DNA from 4 places in the Bacillus tuaregi genome. Region 4 is predicted to be linked to each of the others. Evidence: riboswitches for the same ligand, from Rfam matches in the RefSeq annotation. Region 4 holds a riboswitch; each other region holds the start of a gene.
What was found. A riboswitch is a leader RNA that binds a small molecule or an ion and turns the genes downstream of it on or off. The one in region 4 is predicted to bind thiamine pyrophosphate.
Positions count from the first base shown of each region.

Region 1: another riboswitch for thiamine pyrophosphate. It lies ahead of thiW (energy coupling factor transporter S component ThiW); the one in region 4 lies ahead of thiM (hydroxyethylthiazole kinase).
Region 2: another riboswitch for thiamine pyrophosphate. It lies ahead of thiC (phosphomethylpyrimidine synthase ThiC); the one in region 4 lies ahead of thiM (hydroxyethylthiazole kinase).
Region 3: another riboswitch for thiamine pyrophosphate. It lies ahead of BQ5321_RS13360 (acetylornithine deacetylase); the one in region 4 lies ahead of thiM (hydroxyethylthiazole kinase).

Region 1 covers NZ_LT629731.1:2,244,472-2,251,914, forward strand. The annotation lists gene BQ5321_RS13060 (thiamine pyrophosphate-dependent enzyme) at 1-1,277, shown strand, start outside; gene BQ5321_RS13065 (CoA-disulfide reductase) at 1,339-3,309, opposite strand; gene BQ5321_RS13070 (methyl-accepting chemotaxis protein) at 3,683-4,519, shown strand; gene thiW (energy coupling factor transporter S component ThiW) at 4,603-5,106, opposite strand; TPP riboswitch at 5,374-5,482, opposite strand; gene BQ5321_RS13080 (class I SAM-dependent methyltransferase) at 5,550-6,176, opposite strand; gene BQ5321_RS13085 (DUF421 domain-containing protein) at 6,661-7,284, shown strand; gene BQ5321_RS13090 (DUF6376 family protein) at 7,358-7,443, opposite strand, start outside.
Region 2 covers NZ_LT629730.1:90,812-98,254, reverse strand. The annotation lists gene BQ5321_RS01175 (S-layer homology domain-containing protein) at 1-520, opposite strand, end outside; gene BQ5321_RS01170 (DUF4183 domain-containing protein) at 853-1,266, opposite strand; gene BQ5321_RS01160 (DUF4183 domain-containing protein) at 1,507-1,890, opposite strand; TPP riboswitch at 2,093-2,207, shown strand; gene thiC (phosphomethylpyrimidine synthase ThiC) at 2,359-4,143, shown strand; gene arcC (carbamate kinase) at 4,413-5,384, shown strand; gene BQ5321_RS01145 (PucR family transcriptional regulator) at 5,437-7,062, opposite strand; gene BQ5321_RS01140 (YjiH family protein) at 7,149-7,443, opposite strand, start outside.
Region 3 covers NZ_LT629731.1:2,307,046-2,314,488, forward strand. The annotation lists gene BQ5321_RS23765 (ABC transporter ATP-binding protein) at 1-117, opposite strand, end outside; gene tenA (thiaminase II) at 110-784, opposite strand; gene BQ5321_RS13360 (acetylornithine deacetylase) at 811-2,085, opposite strand; TPP riboswitch at 2,188-2,288, opposite strand; gene BQ5321_RS13365 (ABC transporter permease) at 2,395-4,260, opposite strand; gene BQ5321_RS13370 (ABC transporter ATP-binding protein) at 4,235-4,999, opposite strand; gene BQ5321_RS13375 (sensor histidine kinase) at 5,091-6,089, opposite strand; gene BQ5321_RS13380 (response regulator transcription factor) at 6,086-6,793, opposite strand; gene BQ5321_RS13385 (YidH family protein) at 6,941-7,330, opposite strand; partial or broken gene BQ5321_RS23770 (rhodanese-like domain-containing protein) at 7,362-7,443, opposite strand, start outside.
Region 4 covers NZ_LT629731.1:2,571,491-2,578,933, reverse strand. The annotation lists gene BQ5321_RS14680 (IclR family transcriptional regulator) at 1-526, opposite strand, end outside; gene BQ5321_RS14675 (aldehyde dehydrogenase) at 807-2,294, shown strand; gene BQ5321_RS14670 (2-keto-4-pentenoate hydratase) at 2,423-3,202, shown strand; gene BQ5321_RS14665 (2-keto-4-pentenoate hydratase) at 3,243-4,025, shown strand; gene BQ5321_RS14660 (4-oxalocrotonate tautomerase) at 4,050-4,247, shown strand; gene BQ5321_RS14655 (branched-chain amino acid aminotransferase) at 4,437-5,060, shown strand; TPP riboswitch at 5,139-5,249, shown strand; gene thiM (hydroxyethylthiazole kinase) at 5,335-6,141, shown strand; gene thiD (bifunctional hydroxymethylpyrimidine kinase/phosphomethylpyrimidine kinase) at 6,157-6,963, shown strand; gene thiE (thiamine phosphate synthase) at 6,957-7,443, shown strand, end outside.

The DNA.
Region 1 (7,443 bases), 330 kb from region 4:
CACATGGTGGCAACATGGCTCTTGAAGTAAGAGCAGCCCTTCAAACTCATGGTAACACTAGCACAAAAGTCATTAACCGTGTTTACGGCCTAGGTGGTAAAGACTTCTATGCTGATGATGCAGAGATTTTCTTCCAATTAGCAATCGACGCGGTAGAAGCAGATAAAGTTGAAGTGCCATTTGATTACTTTGGACATACTCCAGGCAACCCAGAATTAGCACCAAAACGCCGTGTAGAACCATTGAAAAAGGAAGATTTAACGACTGGTCTCATTACAGTTACACCAAATGAAGAAACAGGCGAATTGAAAGTAAAGATTCCACCATTACGTGCACTAACGAAAAAGCCAAAACGTGTATCTTCAGGACACGGTGCATGCCCTGGCTGTGGTATCTTCTCTGGCTTAGAATTATTCTTTAAAGGTATCGAAGGCGATATTGTGGTCTTATTCCATACTGGCTGTGGAATGATCGTAACAACAGGCTATCCTTACAGCTCACATAAACAAACCTATATCCATAACCTATTCCAAAATGGTGCAGCGACATTATCAGGTGTTGTAGAAATGTTCCATGAGAGAAAACGCCGTGGGGAGTTTGATGAGCTTGGCTTAAGTGATGATTTCACTTTTGTTATGGTTACTGGTGACGGTGGTATGGATATCGGTATGGGTCCTGCAATCGGTACAGCTTTACGTAACCACAAGATGATTATCATTGAGTATGATAATGAAGGATACATGAACACAGGTAGCCAATTGTCTTATTCCACTCCACTTGGACATATGACAAGTACTTCTGGTGTTGGACCATACCAAGCAGGTAAAGCGTTCCACCACAAGGATACAGCGCAAATTATGGCGGCTACGAATATTCCTTATGTGTTCACAGGTTCAGAGGCCTTTGATCGTGATCTATTAAAGAAAGCGGCAAAAGCACAATGGTATGCCAATAATGTCGGTATGGTATATGGAAAAATCCTTATTGCCTGCCCACTTAACTGGAAATCGAATGAAACACTAGGACAATCGATTGTTGAAGCTGCGGTTAATGCTTGCTTCTTCCCACTTTATGAAGTGGAAAAAGGCGTTACAACCATCACTTATAATCCAGAGGATAAGAAGAAGCGTGTGGAAGTGAGCGAATGGTTAAAGCATATGGGTAAAACCAAGCATATGTTAAAAGAAGAAAACAAAGACATGCTAAAAGATTTCGAAAACGAAGTAGAGCGTCGTTGGAATCAATTAAAGGCAAAACACGAAAGTCCATATCTATAAAAATATGAAAGAGGCTATCCTACTGGACGGCCTCTTTCCTTGTATGACTTTCTATTAGAGCTTATTTCTTTTGAATCCAGAATTTAATCACATTGCCTTCTTGCTCCGATTTTAGGAGGGAATGACCAGCATTTTTTGACCATGCAGGAAGGTCATTTAATGTTCCTTTATCAGTAGCATGAAGTTCTAAAATTTGATTGCTACCGATAGCTTCCATTCCTTTTTTCAGCTTGACAATCGGCATTGGACAGGTTAAGCCAGTAACATCTACAACTGAATCTGCTGTTATATCATCTATAATGGTATTTGCTTGGGCATCTTTTGTTTTTGTTAATACAGTCTCACCTAAGTCATTAATTGTAATATCTGCATCAACCTCGAGATTGCTTCCAAATACAGAAGAATAGGTTCTCCAACCACCATCAACATTTTTTACCTTATAGCCATGACTCTGTAGGATGCGTGCGGCTAAATAGCCTCGTAAGCCTACCTGACAGCTAACATAAATAGTCTTATCAGTTGGTATTTCTGATAAACGATCTCTTAGTTCATCTAATGGAATATTGATAGAGCCTTCAATATAGCCAAATTCTCGCTCCATAGGTTCACGAACATCAATTAATAATTCTCCATTAGCAACAATCTCATCAACCTCATGCCATTGAATATGCTCTAATTCTCCGTCCATTAAGTTGGTCGCAACGTAGCCTGCCATGTTCACAGGGTCTTTTGCTGAAGAATACGGAGGGGCATAGGCTAATTCTAAATGAGTTAAATCCTCAACGGTCAAGCCACCTTTAATCGCTGTGGCTATAACATCTATTCGTTTTTCAACCCCGTCAGCACCAACTGCCTGTGCACCAAAGATTTTTCCCGTTTCTTTATCAAAGATAAGCTTTAAGGAAATTTGCGCAGCACCTGGGTAGTAGCCAGCATGGGAGCTTGGGTGAATATGTGCTACCTCATATGGTACTTCCAGGCGTTTTAATAATTTTTCATTGTTTCCCGTTGCAGCCACCGTTAGGTCGAACACTTTGGCAACAGAAGTTCCTAGTGTTCCTTGGTACTGTTCTTTCTTACCCATCATATTATTGGCTGCAATCCGACCTTGACGATTTGCAGGACCCGCAAGTGGAATCATCGCCTTTGTTCCGCTCAAATAATCGACCACTTCAACCGCATCTCCAACAGCATATATGTCACTGTTCGAGGTTTGGAGGTATTCATTGACGATAATACCTCCACGTGCACCTAGCTCCAATCCGGCACTTTTTGCCAACTCGTTTTCAGGTCTTACGCCAATGGAAAGAATCGTCATATCTGTCTCGACCACTGTACCATCAGATAAAATAACCTTTTTGCCATTATCAGTAAATGATTGAACACCATTTTCTAGGATTAACCGAACCCCTTTTTCCTGTAGGTGGCTGTGTAAAATACTAGCCATTTCGTAATCAATCGGAGCCATTACTTGATTAGCCATTTCGATAATGGTCACTTCAATCCCACGGTCTACCAAGTTTTCAGCCATTTCGATGCCAATAAAGCCACCACCAACCACAACTGCCTTTTTCGGATTTTGCTCATCCACATAGCCTTTTATCCTATCGGTATCAGGAATATTTCTTAACGTAAACAATGTTTCATTCTCATTTAAGCCAGGAATGGGCGGTACAATAGGGCTGGCTCCTGGTGATAATAATAATTTGTCATATGTTTCTTCATATTCTTCCTTTGTACGTAGATTTTTAATGGTGACCGTTTTTGTTTCAGGCTGTATGCTAGTTACTTCACTTAAGTTGCGGATATCCATATTAAATCTTGTGGATAGTCCCTCTACAGTTTGTACCAATAACTTACTTCTATCTGTAATGGTTTCACCAATATAGTATGGCAGACCACAGTTGGCAAATGAAACGTATTCTCCACGTTCAATGAGAATAATTTCTACCTTCTCACTAATCCGTCTTAATTTCGCTGCTGCTGTAGCTCCACCGGCTACTCCACCTACGATAATTACTTTCTGTGTCACGAGGTTTTCCTCCTTATAGATAAAATGATTTTGATGCTTTTGATATATACCGGCATGGGTATAAAATATATTAAAAAAATAAATTGATACAATATGAACTTGTTACGTCAATCGCTCTTACAAGTCATATGATATACCCTTGTAGGTATGAAGTCAATGTGAAGTTTTGCTGAAAATGTGTCTTTTTTATGTCTTTATAATCGATCTTTGTTATTTAGACGACTGCTATGTCTTCTCGATTGTCCCATTCCTTCACTTCTCTGATTATTCTTTGGTCACACATATTACTCCTATATTTTTTATTGTATAATAATATTTGAAGAAAATATTTCCTTATTTTTTTATCATTCGGACATAGAGAAAGGAGAACCCGATGCACATCAAAGCTACTGGTGAAGATTTAATGCAGGCTTTAATTAAGATAACTCCTTCAATTGCAGAAATCATGCAGACAGACATGGGCTTTGCAGTGACAGATACAGAAAAATTCATAATACAAAAGGATGGAAAAACGGTTAAATTAAATATTTCTCCCGGTGATCCCGTGAATCCAAAATCAGCAATGGCTGAGGCTATGAGAACAAAAAAACCAGCTGCTAAAAATATGGATGCTTCCCTTTATGGAATTCCCGTTAGAATTTATGGCTATCCACTGATGGATGAGCACCGAAATGTCATTGGTTCTGTTGGCATAGCAAAGAATATTGAAACCTGGACAGGCTTAAACAAAAGTGCAATCGAGTTGGCAGATTCTAGTGATGAGGTTGGAAATATTATTGATTTGTTCTTAAAGGTTGCCTCCCAATTGAATCACGATAGTATTACGCTTCAAGGAAAGGCGGATGAAATCAATAATAAATTTAAAAAGACGAATCAAATTCTTGATTCTATTAAATCCATCTCATCACAGACAAGGTTAATTGGATTAAATGCCGCCATCGAAGCAGCTCGAATTGGCGAGGTTGGAAAAGGGTTCGGGGTCGTAGCAAATGAAATTAGAAAACTATCGGGACATAGTAACGATGCAAGTGTAGAAATCGAAAAAACGTTACGGGATCTTCAGGTTGATTTGCAAACGATTACGGAAGAAGTGGCCGCCATTAATTCAACCGTTATCAACCAATTAGAGAAGGCAAAGGAAATAAACTCACGAATATCTAAGTTTGAAGAAATCTCTAAGCTATTACTAGCATTATCCAATCGTCTGTAATAGATTTCATGTCGAAAAAAGAGAACAGCCTGTCTTGTATCGGCTGTTCTTTTTTCCATTTTCATCCAACGATAAAGGTTGTACTAGAGATGTCTCTGTTGGAGAGCTTTAATGGCTGGGTTTTTTAGCATCATACTCAGCAGGATTAACCCGATCAAGCTCCCAGCTAGAGAACTAACCAAAAAAGCCGGAATAAAGCCAAAGAGTGCAGCCTTCTGACCAAGTAACAGGGTGGCAATCGGATAGCAGGCTAATCCGCCCAATATTCCAGTCCCCACAATTTCACCGGTAAAGGCAAAGGCTAGCTTCTTTGTCTTCATAAATAAATATCCGGCTAATAGTGCACCAATCATACTTCCTGGGAAAGCAAAGATGGAGCCAGTGCCCATTAAATTCCTGATTAAGGATACGGCAAAGGCCTGTAGTACAGCATAGGCAGGACCCAATAAAACAGCAGATAATACATTTAAGAAGTGTTGAATCGGGAAAACCTTCGTAAAACCAATTGGAATATAGATGAGATGACTCGTTAATGTACCGATTGCCACAAACATAGCTGTCATAGTCAATTTCAATGTTTTATTCATACGTTTCTCCTCTCTACAGTTAAAAAAAATCAAATTCGCCCGTCGAATTTGCGTCCGGATTTTTATCGAGCTCGCTCAATAAACTACCTTTAAAAAAATCCGTGACATCCGCCGGAGGCTTAACTTCATTCAGCAGGGGTTTGAACCCCCACTTGTAGAAGTGGAAGACTTCTGTACCTGTCGCAAGCTTTCGGTACAAAAAGCATTTGCTGAATGAAGTTAAAAAGCCGAATCCCAATAAGGACCCGGCTTTGGTTAACAAAAGTAAGTGATTAAAGCCTACTTTCCTACGCCGGAATTATCCGGATCAGGTCCGAAGGGTTGAAAAACACTCGTTTTTCTCTCAGCCCTTTAAAGGGCACCCCTAGTAGTTGTTCAAGATATTATAAATCTTTTATTATCATACGATGGCCAGCAAATAATGTAAAGGAAATATCTCCTTTTCATTTTAATAGTTTCCCATCTTCTTGCCCTGGTTTTTGACCAATAAACTGGATCACATGAGCTAACCCGTTGTGTAAGTCTCCTTCATGACGTACAACCTCTCCCATAAAAAAGTGGCAAATCCGCCAATCTGAAAAGGTCTGGATCATATCCTCCGGTCTATATAGCAGTTCAATATCCTTAGGTCCGCCACTTTCATAAGGAATTTGATAGGTGGAGTATACCTCAGATACAAAATAGCCACCTGGTTTAATCGCATCCTTTACACCCTTTAATGTCTTCAGCCTTAATTCAGTTGGCAGGTGTCCAAAGATACAGACAATCTCATCCCAACGATTGCTTTTCCAGTCTGCTTCATTTAAATCCATAAGCTCTGTTGTAACTTCAACACCACGTTTTTCCGCTAGCTTTTTTGTTTTTTCTAGTCCTGCTTCAGCATAGTCCCAGGCTGTAACGTTCATCCCTTGCTGTGCTAAATAGACGGCATTACGCCCCTCCCCCTCTGCAATGGCTAAAGCATCTCCAGTTAACTGAAGCTTGTTCTGGTATTCCGCTAAAAATACATTGGGTTCTGTTCCATATACATAGTTTTCAGCGCTAAAACGTTTATTCCATGGATTCGTCATTATTTTTATACCCCTTAAAATAAAAATCATACTTTGAATCATATTGTAGCAAAGGACGGCAAACTTCTCATGTTTTAAGCTTTACCCCAAAGGATTATGCGAACAAATATCTAGCTACTTGGATAGCAATTTCTGCTAAAATCGTGGAACAACAGGAAAATTTCCTGGGCAAGCGCAGAATATTACATTTTCCTACACAAACAATACCTTATCTTGCAAAAATCAGGTTGTTTTTGTCGTAATAATAATTCTGTTGTAATAGATTGTTACTATTAAATTAATAAATTTTATCAATCCTACAGGGAATTATCAGAGTTTTCTATTGAATATTCCCATATACCGCTAATAGACTCGTCACGCGATACAAAAAAAAGATGATTATGGCGGAATATAAGTGTTGGGAAAAGAATAATTTCCCTCGCCGTTACGGATGCTAGTTATTGGAAAAGAATAACAATATTGTTATAAAAGGAGTTTTTATTGTATGGATTTGAATTGGATATGGAAGTCGATTTTAATTGTTTTTGGAGGAACATTGCTGCTTAGAATTGCAGGACGAAAGTCCATTTCACAGATGACCCTTGCCCAAACGGTCATCATGATTGGAATTGGTTCCCTATTAATACAGCCGCTAGCAGGGAAAAGCATTTGGACAACACTGGGTGTAGGAACTACGCTTGTTATTACCTTGGTCGTAATGGAATATGCTCAGCTTAAAATAGATAGTGTTGAAAAGTTCATTACAGGGAAATCAAAAATAATTATCGAGAATGGAACGATACATGAGAAGAACTTAAGAAAATTAAGGTTCACGATTGATCAATTAGAAATGAAATTAAGACAGCTGAATATTTCCTCGATTCATGATGTAAAATGGGCTACTCTAGAACCTAATGGACAAATTGGTTATGAATTAAAAACAGAGGCACAGCCAGTGACAAAAAAGGAATTTCAGCAGCTGCAGCAAGATGTCCAAAGCATCCTTCTACTGTTAAATCCCCAGGCGAAACCAGAGACTTACACAGATACTTCAGAGAATAAGCATGATATTTTTTCGGAAGTAGCCACTAAATCCCATAAAAAGTCTCCACCAAAATATTTACAATAATAGCCCAACAGGAAGTGCTGCAGAGAGATAATCTCCCTGCAGCACTTCCTGACTTTTAATCACGTCAGCACTTCTAGTTTATAAGCTGCTCAATATTTTCCATCAAACTGGTGATTTCGGTTATGGTGGTTAAAAGGCCTGTATCCTCAAGGATATCAG
Region 2 (7,443 bases), on a different contig from region 4:
ATTCCCCATACCAGCTATTTTCTGGTACATCTGTGAAAGTAGTTTTTGAGTCCTGCTTGTCCTTCAGCTGAAAGGCATGGGAAATCATCTTCGCCATTTCCGCACGAGTGATTCCTTTTTCAGGTGCGAATGTATCCTTCGTCACCCCTTGGACAATTCCCGCTTTTACTAAAGCCGCAATTGCACTGTAGAAGCGATAATCTGTCGTAACATCTACAAATCCTGGATTTTTTACATTTTCCACTTCCAGCTGTAGAGCCTGAGCCAATATGGATGCTGCTTGACCACGAGTGATGGCCTGGTATGGTCTGAACGTCCCATCCTCATACCCCTTAATCGCACCCTTTTCTGTTAGGTGAAGAACAGCCTCATAATAATATGTACCACTCTCTATATCTGTAAAACTAGCAGCTTCTACATTTAACGTATTACCTGGTAAAACCGCAGCAACCGATGAAGCCATAACCGTTGTTGCCATTGTTGCTGAGATAAATTTCTTATAGTTTTTTGACCTAGCCAATGAAAGACCTCCATTATTCATTCTCTAATTTGAAATAACCTTTATTCACTTTCCCTGAATATGAGTCGTTTATATGTCTGGTCTTTCAGCGAAAAACCCCATTATTCAAAATTTTCCATATAGAGACGCAATTCACGTTTTATCATATAGTAATATTTTACTAGCAGTCAACCACTATGAACTGGGACAGGAGGACAGGTCCTTCGTCCCACCAAATATTCCCAAAAATTTCTCTACTTGCAGCGTTTCCTCTAACTAATAACCGAAGAACTCAGGAGCAAATCTATCCCAGAATAAGTAATAAAAAAAGCCATATCACTATAAGATATGACTTACTTCCTACCCTTTTCCATGATCACTTTTGGGTTCAGTTCAGACCTGTCCCTGTATCCCAATCGAAATTCGACTATTTCAATTACTATAGGAGTTCCAGCATAGATGGTTCCTCCTATGTTTTTAATCATTAATTTTTTCTTTTTGATTTTATAAGCCTTTCCCTCCTGCATGATTCCATTAATGTAGAGATTACTATATTTGCTTTTCCCTTTATAAGGGAATTTTTTTATGGATTTTCCAGCATCATTGATGAATTGGTATGCAGGAATCACCTGGTATTTCTCCAGGCAGATATTATGTTTTGCTTGATAAAAGAATCTAGTTACTCTGGGCTGAATGTATATATTTTTTATCAAAAGTGAAAAATCACGAAGAAATTTTTTATGCGGACGTGATGATTTACGAGCCATAAAAAACTGTCCTTTCTTCTATCAAATTCGCTCGTCGAATTTGCGTCCGGATTACCTGAGCTCACTCGATAAACTACCTTTAAAAAATCCGTGACATCCGCCGGAGGCTTAACTTCATTCAGCCAGGGTTTGAACCCCCACTGAATCGAAGCACCCTTTGCATTCATCTCCCACTTGTAGAAGTGGAGAACTTCTGATGAATGAAGTTAAGGAGCCTGCAAGACTCCTTTTTCTTTTTCATTAGGTTGTAACCGTTGTAGAAGAAGACGGAGCATAATTTAGAACCTCAACAACAATTGGTGTATCTGCTGGAATGTCTCCTCCTCCTGCTGGAACATCAATAGCCAATGAACCGACACCGGTTGCACCAGGTGTATAGGTTGAGATACCTTCCATTTGTAATACACCATTCACGTAAACATTAAAGTAGCTATTATTGGCGGCTAATGTCGGAAGCGATGTAACTTCTGCACCTGCATCGTCAAAAAAACTTGCCGCATCAATGGTTAAAGTAGAACCGGCCGCTGTTAAAGCGTTTGTGACATGAAAAAATCTTGTATCCGCAGGAACAATTTCAGTGGTGGTTGTAGCAGTAACAAGAAGCTTCATCAATTGGAGTGCCATATTGTGTCACCTCCTTTTTCAATGATTAGTATTATTCTATTAAGGAATTGGACAAGTTGATTGTTTGTTAGCTGATTTTTGAGGGACAAAGGTCCCTTGCCCCAGCATAGGATAACGGACCTGTCCCTATGTCCCCATTCCTATTTTCCATTTTTTTCTTTTATTTTAAAAAAGCCTCCTGTATACTAATCTCGAATCGAATAGAAATAACTAGGGGAGTCCAATGAGTTGGGCTGAGAAAGGAACGCGTTGAAGTTTCTTGACTCTTGGGACCTGATCTGGTTCATACCAGCGTGGGGAAGTTAGCATAATTGTAGCCATACTACTTCTGCATACAGATTAGCCGGGTCCAACCTTTGATTGGATACCGGCTTTTTTATGTACTTCATAAGCGTTATCAGCTTTCCACTTGTTGTGATCGGTATCTTGTCCTTTATTTTTCAAAAAAAGGAGAGATTTATGATGTCCATGTCCAACCATTCTGCAAACGAACAAAGAATTTCCATCAAGGCAAATTTTTCAGGTAGCAAGAAGGTTTATGTCACTGGTTCTCGGCCTGACATGAAGGTTCCGATGCGGGAAATCGAGTTAAGCCCGACCAGTGGTTCTTTCGGAGAATCCGAGAATCCACCTGTTCGTGTATATGACACGAGTGGACCTTATACAGATCCAGATTATTCCGTTGATATTACGAAAGGTCTTCCTGCCCTTCGCAGCCCATGGATTCATGAGCGTGGCGACGTGGAGGAGTATCTGGGTCGGGGTATCAAGCCTGAGGATAATGGCTATCTAAAGGCAAACGATCCACGCGCCAATCGTAACGTGTTCCCTGGGTTAAAGCGGAAACCATTACGTGCGAAAAAAGGCCAAAATGTTACGCAGCTTCATTATGCCAGAAAGGGAATCATCACGCCTGAAATGGAATTCATCGCGATTAGGGAAAAGATGAAGCCTGAATTCGTACGGGATGAGGTGGCAAAGGGTCGGGCGATTATTCCGTCTAATATCAACCATCCGGAAGCCGAGCCCATGATCATCGGTCGCAGCTTTCATGTGAAAATTAATGCGAATATTGGCAACTCTGCTGTTTCATCCTCGATTGAGGAGGAGGTTGAAAAAATGACCTGGGCAACGCGCTGGGGCGCTGATAATATTATGGATTTATCTACCGGAAAAAACATCCATACGACACGGGAATGGATTATTCGTAACGCAGCGGTGCCTGTGGGAACGGTCCCACTCTATCAGGCGCTGGAAAAAGTAAACGGGGTTGCGGAGGATCTGACCTGGGAGGTTTACCGTGATACTTTAATCGAACAAGCCGAGCAGGGCGTGGATTACTTCACGATTCATGCGGGAGTTCTTTTACGATATGTCCCGTTAACCGCCAAGCGTGTAACGGGGATTGTCTCTCGCGGTGGTTCGATCATGGCACAATGGTGCTTACACCACCATAAAGAAAACTTTTTATATACACACTTCGAGGACATCTGTGAAATCATGAAATCGTATGATATTGCCTTTTCATTAGGAGATGGCTTGCGTCCTGGCTCAATTGCCGATGCAAATGACGAAGCACAGTTTGCCGAATTAGAGACTCTTGGAGAGTTAACGAAAATCGCTTGGAAGCATGATGTCCAGGTCATGGTCGAAGGGCCGGGGCATGTTCCCATGCATCTGATTAAGGAGAATATGGATAAACAGATAGAAGCATGTCAAGAAGCCCCTTTTTATACACTGGGACCTCTGACAACCGATATCGCTCCTGGCTATGATCACATCACATCGGCGATTGGAGCAGCGATGATTGGCTGGTATGGTACTGCGATGCTATGTTATGTCACGCCAAAAGAACATTTGGGGTTACCGAATCGGGATGACGTTCGTGAAGGGGTTATCACGTATAAAATCGCAGCCCATGCGGCTGATTTAGCAAAAGGACATCCGGGAGCACGCCTTCGCGATGATGCCCTATCGAAAGCTCGTTTTGAATTCCGCTGGAGAGACCAGTTTCATTTAGCCTTAGACCCTGAACGCGCCATCGAATATCATGATGAAACCTTACCTGCAGAAGGAGCCAAAACCGCCCACTTCTGCTCCATGTGCGGGCCCAAATTTTGCAGCATGAGAATTTCCCAAGATATTCGTCAATACGCAAAAGAAAACAAACTTGATACGAACGAAGCGATTGAAATAGGTATGAAGACCAAAGCTCAAGAATTTAAGCAATCCGGCGGAAACCTCTATCAATGAAAAACGCGGGGACTGATTGTCCCCGCATTCGGATTATCGACAAATAGCGGGTGGTGCCTGTCACTTTCTTCCAAATACCGACAAATAACGGGTGGTGCCTGTCACTTATATACGTTCTCCCCCTCCCTTTCATTTATTCCGCATTCATAATAGACCATTGTACAATTTAATGAGTGTTGGTTTGTGCTTTTGGATAATTCAAATGGGTAATTATTATCTATATAATTTGTTTATAGAATCATTATTTGCATTTGGAAAGGAGAAATACCATGCAGCGTCAAAAATTGGTTATTGCATTAGGAGGCAATGCATTAGGGAAAAACCCTCAAGAACAAATTAGTTTAGTTAAGAAAACCGCAAAGACGATTGCAGAATTTGCAAAAGACGATTATGACATAATTATTGGACATGGAAATGGTCCTCAGGTAGGAATGATAAATCTGGCATTTGATTTTGCTAGTCTTAATGATAAATCAGTTCCATCCATGCCATTTGCTGAATGCGGGGCTATGAGCCAGGGCTATATTGGTTACCATCTGCAACAAGCAATTCAAAATGAATTGGCTAAACAACGTATTTTTCGACCTGTGTGCACAGTAGTAACTCAAGTAGTTGTAAATCAATGGGATTCCGCCTTTTTAACCCCCACAAAACCTGTAGGTATTTTTTATAGTAAAGATCAGGCTGATAGGTTTGCAAAAGAAAAAGGCTTTGTATTTGTTGAAGATGCCGGTCGGGGCTATCGTAGAGTGGTACCTAGTCCATTACCAGAGAGAATTGTCGAATTAGGCTTGATAAAGGAATTAGCAGATAGAGGTGAAATCGTTATAACAGTTGGCGGTGGCGGTATCCCTATTATCGAGGGAATAGACGGGTATCAAGGAGTTGCAGCTGTTATTGACAAAGATCTTTCATGTGCTAAATTGGCAACTGATATCCAAGCAGATATGTTGTTAATTTTGACAGCGGTAGATCAAGTCTGTGTAAATTACAATACAGTAAGCCAAAGAGGCCTAAGTTATCTTAGCACTGAAGAAGCAAAGAAGTATATTATGGAAGGACAGTTTGCAAAGGGGAGTATGCTTCCGAAGGTTGAAGCCTGCTTAACCTATTTGGAAGCATGTCCACAGGGTAAGGCAATGATAACGTCCTTGGAAAATGCACCCGCCGCACTAGCAGGAAAAACTGGTACTGTAATTGCGACATCCAAGGTGTTGGAAGAATATTTAGTGTTAGCTTAAAAGTAGTAGTAAAAAGCCAGGAGAATCAGCCTGGCTTTTTCATAGATATATTTCACTTCATTGTTTCATATATTTTCAATGCAATTTGTAAATTTAACGTATCGTCATTATCTGTAAAATTGATTGATAATACTTCCTCTATTCGCTGAATTCTTGCTCTTAGTGTGTTTTTGTGAATAAAGAGACTTTCGCTGGTTTCTTTATTAGAAAAATTATTTTTAAAGTAAATTTGAATGGTATTTAATAGTTGTGTATTGTACTTACTATCATAATCTATGATTGGCTTGATAAAGCTATTAAGTAATTCCTCAAAATAGATATTTTCAATATCCCCCTTTTTGTCTGTGAGAAGTCTTAAGAAACCTAAGTCTTTATAAAATTGATACTTTTTTGAGGAGTTATTTTTTAAGATAAAATTCAGTGCGTGCTTTGCCTCCTTTAATCCTAAAGCTGCTTGTTCTAACCTTCTTAATTGGCTAATTCCAGCATAAATATCATTACTAGAAAAGTAATATTGGAAGAGAGAAAGTAGATTCCCAATCGACTTTACTGAATTACGTATCGATTCCCCAATAAAAATAATTAATTGTTCTTCCTTAATAAAAACTAGTATTTTTGAATAATCATAATAATATTTCTTGAGAAAGTCTATAATATTGTGTTTTTCAGCCATACTCCATAGTTGTTTTTGCTGATTATCAAGTAATTGGAAAATACAAATATAGTAGTTATTCTCAATCGGATGTCCAATCGATAACTCAAATCTAATTTTTTGTGTACTTGTAAGTTCTGTGAGATTAAGAATCTCATCTAGTATTAGTTCCCGATAATAAAGATTAGCTTGATATAAATCTTTATAAATCATATTTTTTAAAACGAGGATTTGGGCGAAGCTTTGAATTTTTAGCATCAAACTATTTTCAATGATGTTTAAGTTTTTGTCTATTTTTATAACGATATAACCTATATGGATAGTTGAGTCCTGTATGGGATAGATAGCAAATTGAAATGAACTCGAACTATTATGTAAGCCCAACTGGATATATCCATTTATTGGATCTCCTTGTAAATCATAACCAATCGTAAATTTAGAATTTACGTTAATTTCGAAGTCCTTCAATTCATTGTGCCAATCGAAGTCCGAAGATGCGTCAATAATTTCATCGTATGTATTTATTATAGCAAGAGAGTGTCCAATTGCTTTAGAAATGCTTGTACACATATTATCAAAGGAATGGTTTTTCAGTACCGAATTTATTATCGCACTTTGAAATTGATCTGATTCAATAATTATTTTCTGCTGCAACTTAATAATTTGTTGTGTTATAGGTGTAATTAACTCACTCCAGCTATATTCATCAGATACAATTATTATTGGGAAATTAATCATCTCAGAAAGAGTTAATATTTCAGATGATATGTATTTTATGAATTTATTTTTCGTAATGATTCCAGAACATTTTTTCTCACTTAGTCTTTTAATAAATTCAGCATCGATTACAGTTTCGAAAAAATTACCTGCTATTAATAACTCGTAAGGCTTTATCCATTCATCAATATTGGCGATATCCATGATTGTTATGCTTGTAACTTTTCTAGATATGTTCCCGTTGCCTGTAAGGAAATATGAATTGTTAAACTCCTTAAGTTTCATAATTTCATTAATTGTAAGAATCATATTCTTATCACCTTTCCAATCTTGATGCGTATATAGGTGTGTAGAAAATTACCTTCCTCTAGATGACACCATTTATTGCGAGAATATTATCCCGAAATTCCAAATAGCTTCATAAGTAGTATAATGAGCGGAACAGCAATAAGGGTTTTTTCAATAAAAAGTACTAACAATCCAAAGAAACGAATTGGCATTTTTGATGTAATAATTAATGTGCCTACTTCTGTCATATAAATAATCTGTACTAAAGATAAAGCTCCAATGATGAATCGGGTTTCAAATGATTCAATGTTTGCTGCAAGAACTGCGGGAATAATCATATCCGCAAAGCCGGCAATTGTTGCAGGTGCTGCTGCAAAAGCCTCCTGAACACCGAAAAAGTCC
Region 3 (7,443 bases), 260 kb from region 4:
AATGATGCTAACAAATTCTCCCTCTTGAATTTGGAATTGGATTCTATCCAGGATTGGCTGTTGCTTTAGATCATAATGAAAGGTTACTCCATTAAATTCTAGTGCTGGATTATTCATCGCCCGGCCACATTTCTTTGTGATACGCCATATCCCAGAATAAATATTCAAATCGGGTTGTGTTTAGAAAGATTTTTTCTAGCTGACGAAGCTCAGGCTCAGGCTTTCCTGCCGTCAATTTATCTAATAAATCAATACACCACTCTGCTGTTTGGCCAAATTCCTTTGAGCTGTACATGGTAATCCAATCCCCATACCATTCATGATCCGATGCACCAGGAATTTCACTCAAGCTTTTTCCAATTTCCCAATAGCTCCATGCACATGGTAGAAGGGCTGCCACTAACTCAGCCAGTGTTCCATTTTGCGCAGAATGAAGCATGTAATGGGTATAAGCAAGTGTGACCGGAGAGGGATCTGCATGCTCCAACTCCTCCTCTGAAATGCCAAACCGCGCAGCATACTGACGGTGTAGTGACATCTCTTCATTCACAGTCGAATGTAATAAAGCAGAGAATATCTTCATATCTTCAATATCTGTCGCTTTTACAGCCCCTAAGGCAAATAGCTTGGCATAATCAATCAAATATAAATAATCCTGAATCATATAGAAACGGAACTTATCTCTATCCAATGTTCCTGCCCCCATTTCCTGTACAAAAGGATGGACGTGATTTTTTCGCCAAATAGGCTGTAGCTTTTCATGTAAACGCTCAGAAAACTTCATTCTTTGATAACTCCTATTCTCACGATTTATTTTTTCGTATGACACCATTGATAAATAAACGTCAATATTACCTTTGTAAACCTCACGAGCTGTTCAATGGATAGTTGTTCGTTGACAGCATGCGCATGATGAAGATGTCCGGGACCATAGATTGCTGCCGGAATTCCGGCAGCACCAAACCAGCCACCATCCGTGACAGTTGTTGAAACATCTAGTGCAGCAGCTTCTTTCAGAACACTTTCATGTGAATGCATTAGAGCTGCGACAGCAGGGTGCTCGGGATCGACTTCAAGAGAAGGAAAAATTTCACCTTGATCTTCAATCATAGAGGAGCCGCCCCATTCAAAAATTGGAGGATTTTCCCGTAACCATGGGTCTGACTGTGCCACGGAAAGAATATGCTCCTCGATTTCTCTAGCAACCTGCTCATATGTTTCATTTGGATAAAAATGAACCGTAATCCATAACCGACATTCATCTGCAATAAAGGCAGCATGTCTTCCCCCTTCAATGACGGCAGGGTTAATGGTGTTGGTTCCTGCTGGAAAGCCTGGATAGCTTTTCATAACAGCCCAATGTCTTTCTAGCTCCTGCAGGCCTTGCATAATTTTCATCATTTTTTCAATGGCACTGGCTCCAAAAAGCTTTCCCCCGGCATGGGTCATTTCTCTTCGTGTTGCATCATGGAAGGTCTTCTTGCTTTTGACGGTAATCCAGCCAGTAATTACCCCGCCTTGACCTTGTATATGTAAATCACTTGTATCGACAACAACGGCAAAATCAGCCTTATATCCTCTTTTACAGCATTCCAATGTACCTGCTTCCCCTACTTCTTCCCCGATAACAGATTGAAAGGTCAGGTCACCTGGTAGCTCAATTCCGGCTTCATGAAGCAGCTGGATAGCAAATAACGCGCCGGCAAGACCACCCTTCATATCAGCAGCTCCCCTGCCTATTACGGCTCCATCTTGAATAATAGGAGAAAATGGATCTAATACCCATTCTTCATCTTCATTGATTTCGGCTACATCGATATGACCATTAATGATGAGACTTTGAAAATAGTCTGATTCACTGCCTTTTAAGACACCAACAACATTGGGGTCGCCTGGATATACATCCCATTGGTCAACCTTAAAGCCTCTTTCTTTTAGAAATGCGGAGACAAATCGCTGAGCTTCCTCTGTATTCCGGGCAGGCGGTGCAGGTGTTTTATAGCGAATTAATCTCTCTAGTAATTGAATAAGCTCTTCTTTTCGGTCTTCAACCTGATTTAGCAGCCCTTGTAAAGAATTTTCCATGCATAATCTTCCTCCTGATGACAATAAAAAAACCACTTCTCACATGAAAGAAGTGGTTTTCTGATTATCACATTGTTAATTCCATATACATACGTGTATAAAGACAACGATCTACCACTTTCCTTCGCTAGCATTACCTAGTGCAGGTTCAAGGGTTAAGGCCAATGCCTCTCTCAGCTTCAAAAGCACCCCTAGTGTTACTTGGTTAATAAAATTGTATATTCATATAGTTACATAATTTGGAGAGTAAATCAATAGCTTTATTTGATTTTTAATACTATTCGTATAATCTGGTGCCATACACTGATATTAGTGTATGGCTGCTTTGATTTGTTTTGTGTAGAAAAAGCGAACGATGAAAAAGTAAATCACTTGGATTACAAAGAAAACACCTAACACAATAACGGATTCTTTAAACAAATTATAATTGAACATATGAGAAAGTGCAGTAAGTGCTACGGCCCCATGGATAAGCGCCACAATAATGGGTGCGAAGAAAAGTATTGCTGTTTGTCTGTTCAACACCTTTTTTAATTCTTTTTCAGTTAAACCCATTTTGGCTATTGCTTTAAATTTTTGTTTGTCTTCGTCTAAGTCCGTGTAGAGGCGGAAATAAAGAAAACTCCCAGCAGAAACGAAAAAGACAATTCCGATGAACAACCCTACAAACATGATCGGTCCATATGTCTTATTTATCTGATAAACTTTATATTCACCAACGGTAATTTCATGCGGTAGTAGTTCCTCATACAAGGTTTCAGAAGCTTTTAAAACATTTTTTTCTCCATCTATGGCTTGCCATGCATGAAAGCTTATTTCTTCATTAGGAGTGGGAAGCTTTTCGTAATCATGATCTGTGATAACATAATAAGAATTAGGTGCAGGTAAGGCTCTTGAATAAATGACTTCATTTGGTTTCAATGTTACACCTGAGTTCAACTCAATCGTTTGGTTCATTAACTCTTCTGTCTGTCCATAAGCCACTCCTTCAAATTCTGCGACTACTATCTGTCCATCCTGAAGCTCAATCTTTTCTTCTCCAATCAAGTCTGCAAATCGGTTATAATCAGACTGCTTAGCTATTAAAACACTGGGACCTTTACCTATTTCATAGTATCGGAGCATCATCTGGGCTTTGTTTGTCTCAATTTGTGCGTCACTTAATGTTTTATTAATGAAAGATACATCTTGTTCTTCATTATCCTCAAATTCCATGTAGGTAAGCGTGTTGGGGGTCATTATTTTTGTTCCTTCTGTAAGTAACGTTTGAAATCCAAATAATGTCCCAATCGCACTGAACGCTACAGTCGAAACCATCGCTACCATGAAGAAAGTCCGTGCATTATCTTTCATTCGAAAGGAAAGATCAGAAAAGAGAAGCATATTTGTTTTATACCAGAAAATAGTATCCTTCTTCTTTAGTCGGTGTATCACAAAAACACTTAATTGCGTAAACAAAAGATAGGTTCCAAACATAACCACAATGATAACCGGAATCATCGCTGCGATGACGGTCATTCCCTTTACTAGTAAGGCAACACCATAACCAATTGCTAGCAAGGCTGCAGCCAGAATCGTTAAAAAGAGATTTGCCTTTGGCTCTCCCTTTGACTGTTTATCGCTTTTAATTAACTCAATTAATTTCTTACTTCGAAGAATATAGGAAACAAATAAAGAGATAAAGAAAAATAAGACAATAAACGAAATAAAGGTTAACAGGATGGCTAGTATCGGGATATAAAAATGTAGGTTTTCAATGATTAAAACATTTTCAGCCAATAATAATATCCCTTTAGCGAAGACTAGTCCAAGCCCAATGCCGCTGATGGTCGCAAAAAAGCCAATCACCATATTTTCCAGGAACACCATCGAACGGATTTGTCGCATCGACATCCCTTGCATCATCAATAAACCAAATTCCTTTTTGCGAGACTGTAAAAAAGAGCTCATGGAATATAAAATGAAGAAAAAGGAAAACACATAAATAATTCCCGCCGCCGTCATCATGCCTGTTTTGACATGTTGGTTCATTTCATTCCCGCTTAACACAGGATGGAATGAAAAAAGCGCAAAAGCAAAAAAGACCATGACAGTAAACAGGCTGCTTAGGAAGTAGGCTGCATATAGACGCTTATTACGAATTACATTATTAAACGCGAATTGACGAAAGGTCATGTGCATTCCCTCCCATCAAGGAAAGTGTATCAATAATCTTCTGGAAAAAAGCTTGTCGATTCGCACCACGGTGAATCTCTGAATAAAATTTCCCATCACGGATAAAAACGACTCGATTACAATAACTCGCCGCTAGCGGATCATGAGTTACGAGCATCATCGTCGTCCGCTCCTTTTGGTTAATCGATTCAAGCATTTCCATTACGGCCTTAGATGACTTTGAATCAAGATTTCCAGTTGGCTCATCGGCCAGCAATAGCTTGGGAGTATGAATCATCGCCCTGGCAACTGCCGCTCTTTGGGCCTGCCCGCCAGAGATTTCATAGGTTCGTTTCTCCATGATTTCGACAATGCCAAGCTTTTCCGCAATCGCATTGGCCTTCTCCTTCATCTCCTTTACCTTTTTTCCATCCAATGTCAATGGAAGTACTATATTTTCTTCAACCGTTAAGGTGTGGAGAAGATTAAATTCCTGAAAAACAAAGCCTAATTCCCGGCGGCGGAATTTCGCTAGGTCCTCCTTTTTTAATAAATGTGGATTTTTTCCGTTTATGAAAATTTCACCCGTTGTCGGTTCATCAATGGTGGCAATCATATTAAGTAACGTAGTTTTTCCACTTCCTGATGGTCCCATAATTCCAACAAACTCACCTGCTTCAATGGTTAAGTCTATATTTGTTAAAGCCCGGTAGGCGACGTTTCCTTCATAAATTTTACTAACCTGCTTTACATTCAGCATCACTAGATCCCCTTTCAACCATTTCATTTGATCTGTGATTAGTATATCGTTAATTACCCTGCCTTAACGATCGATTCTTCTTTCAGTATCCTTACATGTTTGTAAGGTTTTGTGTGGCAGGAAAGACAATACGAAAACTCGATCCTTCACCGACGATTGAATGATAGTCGATTCGATGTCCTAGATGCTCGGCCGCTTCCTTGGTTAAAAACAGTCCCATTCCGGTTGACTCTCTAAATTTACGTCCGTTTTCACCTGTATAGAATGGATCAAAAATTCGCTTCTTATCCGCCTCCGGAATTCCGACACCGAAATCAGTAACCTCTAAGACAGCTTCATTTCCTTTTTCATAAATAGAGATAATGATGCTGTTCATTCCATTAGAATATTTGACTGCATTATGTATAAGCTGTGTAAGCATGAAAAACAGCCATTTTTCATCGGTTTCAACGGTAATCCCTACATGGTCTGCCTTAAGCTTTGGGTAGACATGATTCCGAATATAAAAGCGTTTATTGTCACGATTAACTTCATGAACAATGTCAGCAAGAATGACAGGCTTGATATGAAAATCCTGCTCAATGGAGCGCAGACGAGCCATGTAGAGAATCGTATTTAAGCCATTTTTCATTCGCTCTGTTTCTTCGCGAATATTGGAGGAGTCAGGTTCATCTAAATTTTGTGCTGTCAATTCAATCACAGAAAGCGGTGTTTTCATCTGATGAACCCATTGATCCATAAACTTTAAGTGTTCATTTTGCTGTTTTTCTAATTGTTTGATTTGCTTTTGATAGAGCTTATATTGATTTTTTAATAGGCTGTCAAGGGCTTCAGAAATCGGAGTCTGTTCTGTTTTTTGCAAGGAAGCGTCAAGAGATTCGAGTGGCTGATTCAGTCGTTTGTAGAACTTTTTCCGACTAGTATAGTAGTATGTAAGATAACAGCCTAGAAAAAAACAGCCAAGAAACAAGGCATAAAGAGCTGTACTAATGTGTTGATGGCCAGCTAGCCAGTAAATAGAAATCAAAATAAAAAATTGCAATAGCTGTACAATTATTAACAATGAATACTCTTTAAAAAATAACTTCATTTCTCATCAATCCTTGACCAGGAGATGTTTAGCCGGTAGCCTGCACCCCTTACGGTTTCCACTGCGTCCTTAATCCCTAACTCGAGAAATTTCTTTCGTACTCTAGTAATATTGACATTTAGTGTATTTTCATCAACATATGTTTGTTCATCCCACAATTTTTCAAGTAGGTCCTCCCTTCCAGCGACCCGTGGAAAGCGGTCCATTAAGCTTTCGATAATATCAGCTTCTTTTTTGGTCAAGGAAGCAATGACGCCATTAAAGGAAATTTCTAGCCTTTCCGGATAGAGCTTAAGCCCTGCCTGTTCTATTATTCTCTCCTCTGTCTGCTTGCTATATTCTCCATATGCCCGGCGAAGGTGGCTGCGGATTTTGGCCATTACAATTTCCGTATGAAACGGCTTAGTGATAAAGTCATCCCCACCATTCTCCAATGCCATCACCTGATCCATTTCACCGATTCTTGCCGAAATAAAAATAACCGGACAAATCGATTCCTGACGTATTTGCCTGCACCAGTAATAACCGTCAAAGCTTGGCAAATTAATATCTAGCAGGACAAGGTCCGGTGTAGATTGACGAAAATCATCCATTATGTTGTCAAAGTTTGTTGCATGTGATACAGAATATCCGTATTTACTGATATGTGAGGTTAACAATTCAGCAATTTTAGGGTCATCTTCAATAATCATAATTTTGTGCACAAGAATACTCCTCTCATCATATAAAAAAGGCTAATAAGTTCTTAGCTTATTTTATCATTTTTCAATTATGTTGTTTAAGAAATACCATATACACATGAAAGGACCGACCCAAGAGAGCCGGTCCATCCACTTCTTTTAAAAAAAGGATCAAAGCATCATAAAGTAAAAAGCAAAAACGACTGCAATGATAATGACAAATGCACCTAGCACAACAACCGTAGTTTTAGGAGTACGGAAGGTTTGCTGATTGATCGCATTAATTTTTCTTATGTAGGCAATCGTTGCCAATAGAATCGTGATAATACCAAGTCCTACCGAAGAGAGGCCGATAATGTTAGCCAAATAGTCACTTATTGGCGACAATCCTGACCTAATATTAAAGTGCAGGTTTGTCACAAGAAAACCAACGCCAATGATCGCTATGGCTGTTCGTAGCCAGGCTAAAAAGGTTCGTTCATTTGCTAAATGCTGCTGAATATATTTTGAATCAATTGTCTGAGGGTTTTCCTTATGTTTGAAGGTTTTATCATGATTCATTCGTTTCACGCTCAATTTTTAGTAAATAAGATTATTTAAAATTATACTCCGTTACAATCTTTTCTCTATCAGTAATTTGATCGTTATAATATTCATACAAACAAATACCTAGA
Region 4 (7,443 bases):
TAATCGTATGTTTCGTGAACTTTTCTAAGCCATTTTCAATAATAGTATTAACTACAGCATCGCTTGCGAAAGCCATGAATACCTTTCCTGAGCTTGTGCAATACGGAGGATTCCTTTTTCCAACATGGGTTAAATAACGTACTGGGTGGTTACATTCTACTTTTTGAATATAGATGACCTCCAAATTGTCAAAAACGGATATATGTGCCGTTTCACCAATTGTTTCGACTAATTTATGGAGTATGGGCTGTGATTCACGGTATATATCCATGTTACTGTTAATAACTCCGCTTAATGTGAGAATCGAAAACCCTAAGCGATAGGTCTTTTTTTCCGGATCCTTAAAGACAAAGCCTTCACTGGCTAGTGTTGCCATTGTCCTTGAGACCGTACTTTTATTCAATCCAAGTGATGTGGAAATTTCGCTTATCTTCTTTTCTGGTTCATCCATTGTAAAGCTGTTCAAGATTCGCAAAGCATTTTTTACAGAAGAAAGATAAGTTTCTCCTTCATTAGCCTGTGCCATGAGTAATCCTCCTCAATTCATTTCGTATAAAAAAACATGGTTGCTATATATGAAACAATATATCAAAAAAATCCCAGGAATAAAAGAGTGGAAATTGAGAATCCTTCATTCTTTTTACCTAGTTAATCATTTAAAAGCAGTGAAAATACAAAAAAATTGATCAATTTTTCAATTTGTTGCATATAGAGCAACTCGTGAGTTGTATATGAAACTCGGTAGCGTTATCATTACTCTAGAAAAACAAACCAATATGAATTATAATCAAGGAGGATGCTTAATTATGTCAGTTGACACTAAAAATACAATTGTTGAACCAATCGTAAAAGCGTTTGATTGTTTACATTTTATTGACGGTAAATTCGTTCCATCTGTTGATGGTAAAACATTTAATAATGTAAATCCTGTAACAGAAGAAGTATATGGTACAGTTGCTGAGGGAAGTGCAGCGGATATCGATTTAGCGGTTGCAGCTGCTAAACGTGCTTTTGAAGAAGGTCCTTGGGGAAAAATGAGCACACAGGAACGCTCAAAGATTATCCGTAAGGTTGGAGATATCTTAGAGGCAAGGCAAGAAGAAATTGCCCAATTAGAGTCATTAGATACTGGTAAGCATCTTAAATTCTCCCGTCACGTTGATGCTCCGCGTGCAGCAGCAAACTTCCATTTCTTTGCTGATTATATGATTTCTGTAGGAACAGAAGCATTTCAAGATGAAGTACACGGTGCGATTAACTACGGATTCCGCCGCCCAATCGGAGTAGTTGGATTAATCCAGCCATGGAACCTTCCATTATTCTTATTAACTTGGAAACTAGCACCAGCATTAGCAGCGGGATGTACAGTAGTCATTAAGCCTTCTGAATTAACACCAATGACGGCAACAAAGCTTATGGAAATCCTGAAAGAAGCCGGCGTTCCAGACGGAGTTGTAAACTTAGTTCATGGATTTGGACAAGGTGCTGGTAGTGCCATCAACAAACATCCTGATATTGCGGGTATCGGATTTATCGGTCAAGTGTCTACTGGTGCTAAGATTATGGAAGAAGCTTCTAAAACATTGAAAAAGCTTTCTTTCGAATTAGGCGGTAAAAACCCTAATATCATTTTCTCTGATGTAAATATTGATGAAGTTGTTGAAACAACGATTAGATCAAGCTTTACCAATCAAGGGGAAGTATGTGTCTGCGGTGAAAATATCTTTGTAGAACGTTCCATCTATGATGAATTCGTTGAAAAATTAGCAGCAAGAACAAGACAATTAAAAGTTGGTAACCCATTTGATATGGAGTATGACCAAGGGGCATTGGTTGCGAAAGTACATTATGATAAAGTAATGAGCTACTTCAAAATTGCGGAAGAAGAAGGTGCTACTTTCGTGACAGGCGGTAAGCGTCCTGAAGGTTTAGATAAGGGATATTTCGTTGAGCCAACGATTATTACGGGATTAGAATATGGTGCTCGTTGTACTCGTGAAGAAATCTTTGGACCAGTTGTTTCAATTATTCCATTTGATACAGAAGAAGAAGTCATTGCGATGGCCAACGATTCCCGTGTCGGATTAAGTAACACAATCTGGACTAACGATATCCGCCGTGCACACCGTGTTGCACAATCAATCGAATCTGGATTATCCTACATCAACTGCTGGTTCGTTCGCGACTTCAGAACTCCATTCGGTGGTACAAAAGACAGTGGGCTTGGCCGTGTCGGCGGTGTACACAGCTGGGAGTTCTATACAGAATTAACGAATATTTGTGTGAAACTATAATTCTATAACTGACTAAAGACATATTGCACGGTTATATGGTTACGACCGTGCGATATTTTCATAATCTTCACAGACGTTTCATTAATAAGGTTATTTTTAAAATTTACATAAGAGAGAGGATGAATGAAATGACAAGTAAAATTGAAAAATTTGCTGCGGCTCTTGCACAGGCAGAAGCAACTAAAGTAGGAACTGATCCACTTACTACTGTAGATCCGGAAATCAATGTGGATGAGGCTTACTACATTCAATTAGAAAATATCAAAAAGAAATTAAGTGAAGGACAAAAAATTGTCGGTAAAAAAATCGGTTTAACTTCTGTAGCGGTTCAGAAAATGTTAGGTGTTGATGAACCGGATTATGGTCATCTGTTAGACAGCATGGTAGTGGAAAACGGCGGAACGGTTGATATGAAAGACATGCTTCAGCCAAAAATAGAAGGTGAAATTGCCTTTGTTTTGAAAAAAGATTTAAAGGGTCCTAATGTGACAGCAGTTGATGTTATTCAAGCAACAGATTATGTGTTGCCGGCTATTGAAATCGTTGACAGTCGTGTACAGGATTGGAAAATCAAGCTGCCAGACACTGTAGCAGATAATGCATCTTCAGGACTATATGTATTAGGTGGAAAACCTACAAAGTTAGAGGATATTGATATTGAATTGCTTGGCATGGTTTTATATCAAAATGGTGAAATGATTAATACAGGTGTCGGTGCAGCGGCACTCGGCAGTCCTATTACATGTGTAGCCTGGTTAGCTAATCGTCTAGCCGATTATGATATTTCTTTGAAAGCTGGTGAAGTCATTCTTTCCGGAGCTCTTTCAGGTATGGTCGTAGCCAATGCTGGAGATTCATTCACAGCAAGATTTGCCCATTTAGGACAGGTTAGCGTTAATTTCAAATAATTCGTTCGAGATAAATGATTTTACAAGGAGGAAATAGATGATGGCAAATGAAATCATTAAGAAAATTACCGATTATTTAGTATCTGCAGAGGTAGAAAAGCGTGAAGTGGTAAAAGTAACTTCAACCATTAAACCGGATTTAACTGTTGAAGAAGCATACCAAGCACAAGAATTACTTGTTCAAACCAAATTAGATCAAGGTCACCGCATTGTTGGACCTAAAATGGGACTTACAAGTAAAGCAAAATGGGACCAAATGGGTGTATCTGAGCCTATTTATGGCTATGTTTTTGATTATATGCTAGTTGATAATGGCGGAGTTGTCCCATTCCAAATCCATCCAAAGGTTGAAGCGGAAATTGCATTCCTAATCGGCGAAGATATTGAAGGACCTGGAATTACCGGTGCACAAGTATTAGCGAAAACAGAATATGTTTTACCTGCGCTTGAAATCATTGATAGCCGTTATGAAAACTTTAATTTCACATTGACAGATGTTATTGCAGATAATGCATCTACATCTAGAGTGGTATTTGGTAATACATTGAAGAAGCCTAGTGAGCTTGACCTTGATTTAGTAGGCTCTACATTATCTATCAATGGACAAATTAAAGAATTAGGAGCAGGTGCTGCTGTATTAGGACATCCTGCTAATGCCATTGCCGTTCTTGCTAATATGCTAGCAAGAAAAGGACAAAAGATTAAGAAGGGCGATTTAATTCTTTCTGGTGCGCTAACAAGCGCTGTACTGTTAAACGTTGGGGATTTTGTATCAGGCAAATTTGACGGTCTTGGTGAAGTTACTTTCACAGTCGGTGAATAATTTAATCCTAATCATGAGAGGGGTATTGCTATGCCATTCATTCAAATTAACATTATGGAAGGTCGACCACCTGAAAAAATTACAGAATTAATCAGCAATGTGACAGACACTGTATCAGAAACTCTTGGAGCTCCGAAACAAACTGTTCGTGTATTAGTTACGGAAATGCCTAAGACACATTGGGGAATTGGTGGAGTACCTGCCAAAGACCTTGGAAGATAATTTCTCATATTATAAAAATCGAACTGATCTGACATCAGTTCGATTTTTTGCGTTACCCATCTTATAGTTTGAAGCAATTCCCATGAAAATATTTGCAATTTCTCTGCAAAACCTTCAATATTATTAGCGATACAACCATATACATACCTTGGATGATTATGAATGAATACTACATAAAGGATGGGTAACATGCTACGAAAACAAATAATGTTATACGTTGAGAGATTATTAGCTGAAAAACAGTCAGCAGAAGGTGAAAAATACTCTGTTGAATTGTATAAGGAAGAGAAGGATTACATTGAGCGGCATAGATTGCTGCCGGAGGACTCGTCTGTAATCCTTATTGAAAAAGATCCAGCTTCTAGGTTTCAACAAGTATATATTGAAAGAAGCAATAAAGAAACGGAAGAATTATTAGCTGAGGAATCGACCGCTTTTTTAGATCAGCCTATTGGATATTTTAAGCAGAAGCTTGATGAATTTATGTACTTGGAATCTCCATGGTTTGAGGTGATTGGTGTTGATGCGATTTCATTTGAAGCAGATAGTGTTTTTTACCATTATGATGTCATGCTGGGCTTAAAACTACCAAAAAAAGCAGAAAATAGGATCAAAGCCTTTTTAACTACCAATCTTCAGCAGGAAGATGCAACGTTTGATTTAATGTTTAGTGCAAATGACGGACTTTGGGATTTGAATTTTTCATTAAATAATCTAATGGAGTACAAAGAGAAATGGACGATACGGGAAGCCTATCATGCGATCTATGAGCTGCTGTTTCATTTGGTCGAGGAAATTGAAGAAGGTAGTTGAGCATTAATGTTTATACTACTTTCTAATTTCCTTCTTTACATTTTCTCAGTATAGCATTATGATTAATAAGAATATTAGAACATCTACTGGGGGTGCCCATCTTTTTGGGCTGAGAGAAAGACGGCTGTTTTTCAACCCTTTGGACCTGATCCGGATTATACCGGCGTAGGAAAGTAGGGAGTCAATCACTTTCTTTCTCGGCTACAACAAGTCAGGTCCAATAATGGGTCTGGCTTTTTTTACGTAAAAAAGGATGTTTAAGGAGGAATGGGAAATGAGAAAAACTATGGTACATGGACTGTTAAAAAGAATAAAAGAAATGAATCCACTCATACATAATATTACAAATATAGTAGTGGCTAATTTCTCTGCTAATGGGCTGCTAGCTCTTGGGGCATCGCCGGTTATGGCCGATGCTGTGGAAGAAGCAGCTGAAATGGCAAAAGCTTCTGCAGCTGTCGTCATCAATATGGGTACGTTGAATCGTGATACGGTAGAAGCTATGATTGCTGCTGGGAAAGCAGCAAATGAGAGTAATATTCCGGTCATTTTAGATCCTGTTGGTGTTGGTGCGACGTTCTTCCGAACTCAATCTGCTCAAATGCTATTAAAGGAAGTGCAATTTTCCGTTATTCGCGGTAATAGTGCTGAAATTGCAAATCTTATTGGAGAGAAATGGGAAGTAAAGGGTGTTGACGCGGGAATGGTGAAAGGTGATGTTTATAGCCTTGCTCGAGATGCCGCTAAAAGCCTTCATGCAGTAGTAGTTGTGACAGGAAAGGAAGATATAATAAGCGATGGTACCGTAACAAATGTTGTTTATAATGGTCATCCACTATTAACCAATGTTACAGGTACGGGCTGTTTGCTAACAGCTGTGATTGGGGCCTTTGCCGCTGTAGAAAAGAATTATTTGAATGCAGCAACTGCAGCACTTGTTTTCTATGGAGTGGCTGCTGAAATAGCCGCTAACAAAACAGAAGGACAGGGACAAGGTAGCTTTCAAACTGAATTTCTCAATCAGCTTTCACTTGTATCTTCGTCAGAAATTGATTTATATGGGTCATTTACTAGATTATAAGGAGGAGATTATCCTATGTATAAAGCGCTAACGATTGCAGGCTCTGATTCTGGAGGCGGTGCAGGAGTTCAAGCAGATTTAAAAACCTTTCAGGAATTGAATGTTTTTGGGATGACCGCTATTACAGCGGTTACAGCTCAGAATACATTAGGTGTACAGGGAGTTCAAGCAATATCGAAGGAAATGATTGCCTCACAAATTGACTCAGTAGCTGTGGATCTTGGTGTTGACGCATTGAAGACGGGGATGCTGTTTTCAAGCGAAATCATTCAAACAGTTGCAGAAAAGATTCAGCAATATGGCTGGGAGAAAGTGGTTGTAGACCCTGTCATGATTGCAAAAGGCGGAGCAACTTTGCTTCAGCAGGAGGCTATTACGGCGGTGAAAGAATACTTACTTCCTCAGGCATATATCGTTACACCGAATATTCCAGAAGCAGAGGAATTGACTGGTATTATTATCCAAACAGAGGCAGATAAGCTAGCGGCAGCAAAAAAATTAATCGATTTTGGAGTGAAGCATGTCATAATTAAGGGTGGACATGATAGCGATGTGAATGAAGCGGTTGATTTATTATTTGATGGTCATCATTCATATACATTTACAAGTCAACGAATTCAGACGAAAAATACGCATGGAACAGGCTGTACCTTCTCCGCAGCGATTACGGCTTGTCTTGCCAAGGGGTTATCTGTATATGATGCCGTTTCGCTTGCCAAAAGCTTTATTACGGCAGCGATTGAAGAGAATTTAGAGCTTGGTACCGGTCATGGTCCAACTAACCATTGGGCATTTAAACAAAAAGCAGGGATATCATGTTGAAAATACTAGACCAAGATAGTCTTAGAAAGGCGTTATCCTTATATTTTATTATGGGCTCTGGAAATACAAGGAGAAGGGCAAGTGTTGTGTTAGAGGAAGCGATACAGGGTGGTGTTTCTTGCTTCCAATTCCGTGAAAAAGGAACAGGAGCATTAGTGGGAGCACAAAAGTATGCTTTGGCAGAAGAGCTACAGTTTATTTGTCATAAGGCAGGGGTTCCTTTTATTGTGAATGATGATATTGAATTGGCTATGGCCATTCATGCGGACGGTGTCCATATTGGACAAGAGGATGAACCTGTGCAGCTTGTCCGGGAAAAAATTGGCGATAAAATTCTTGGTGTGTCTGTCCATAATATTGTCGAGGCGAATTTGGCTCTACAAGAAGGTGCAGACTATTTTGGTGTTGGTCCGATTTACCCAACAAACTCGAAGGACGATGCTAAAGCGGTTCAAGGTGTAAAGATTATTCGTGAATTAC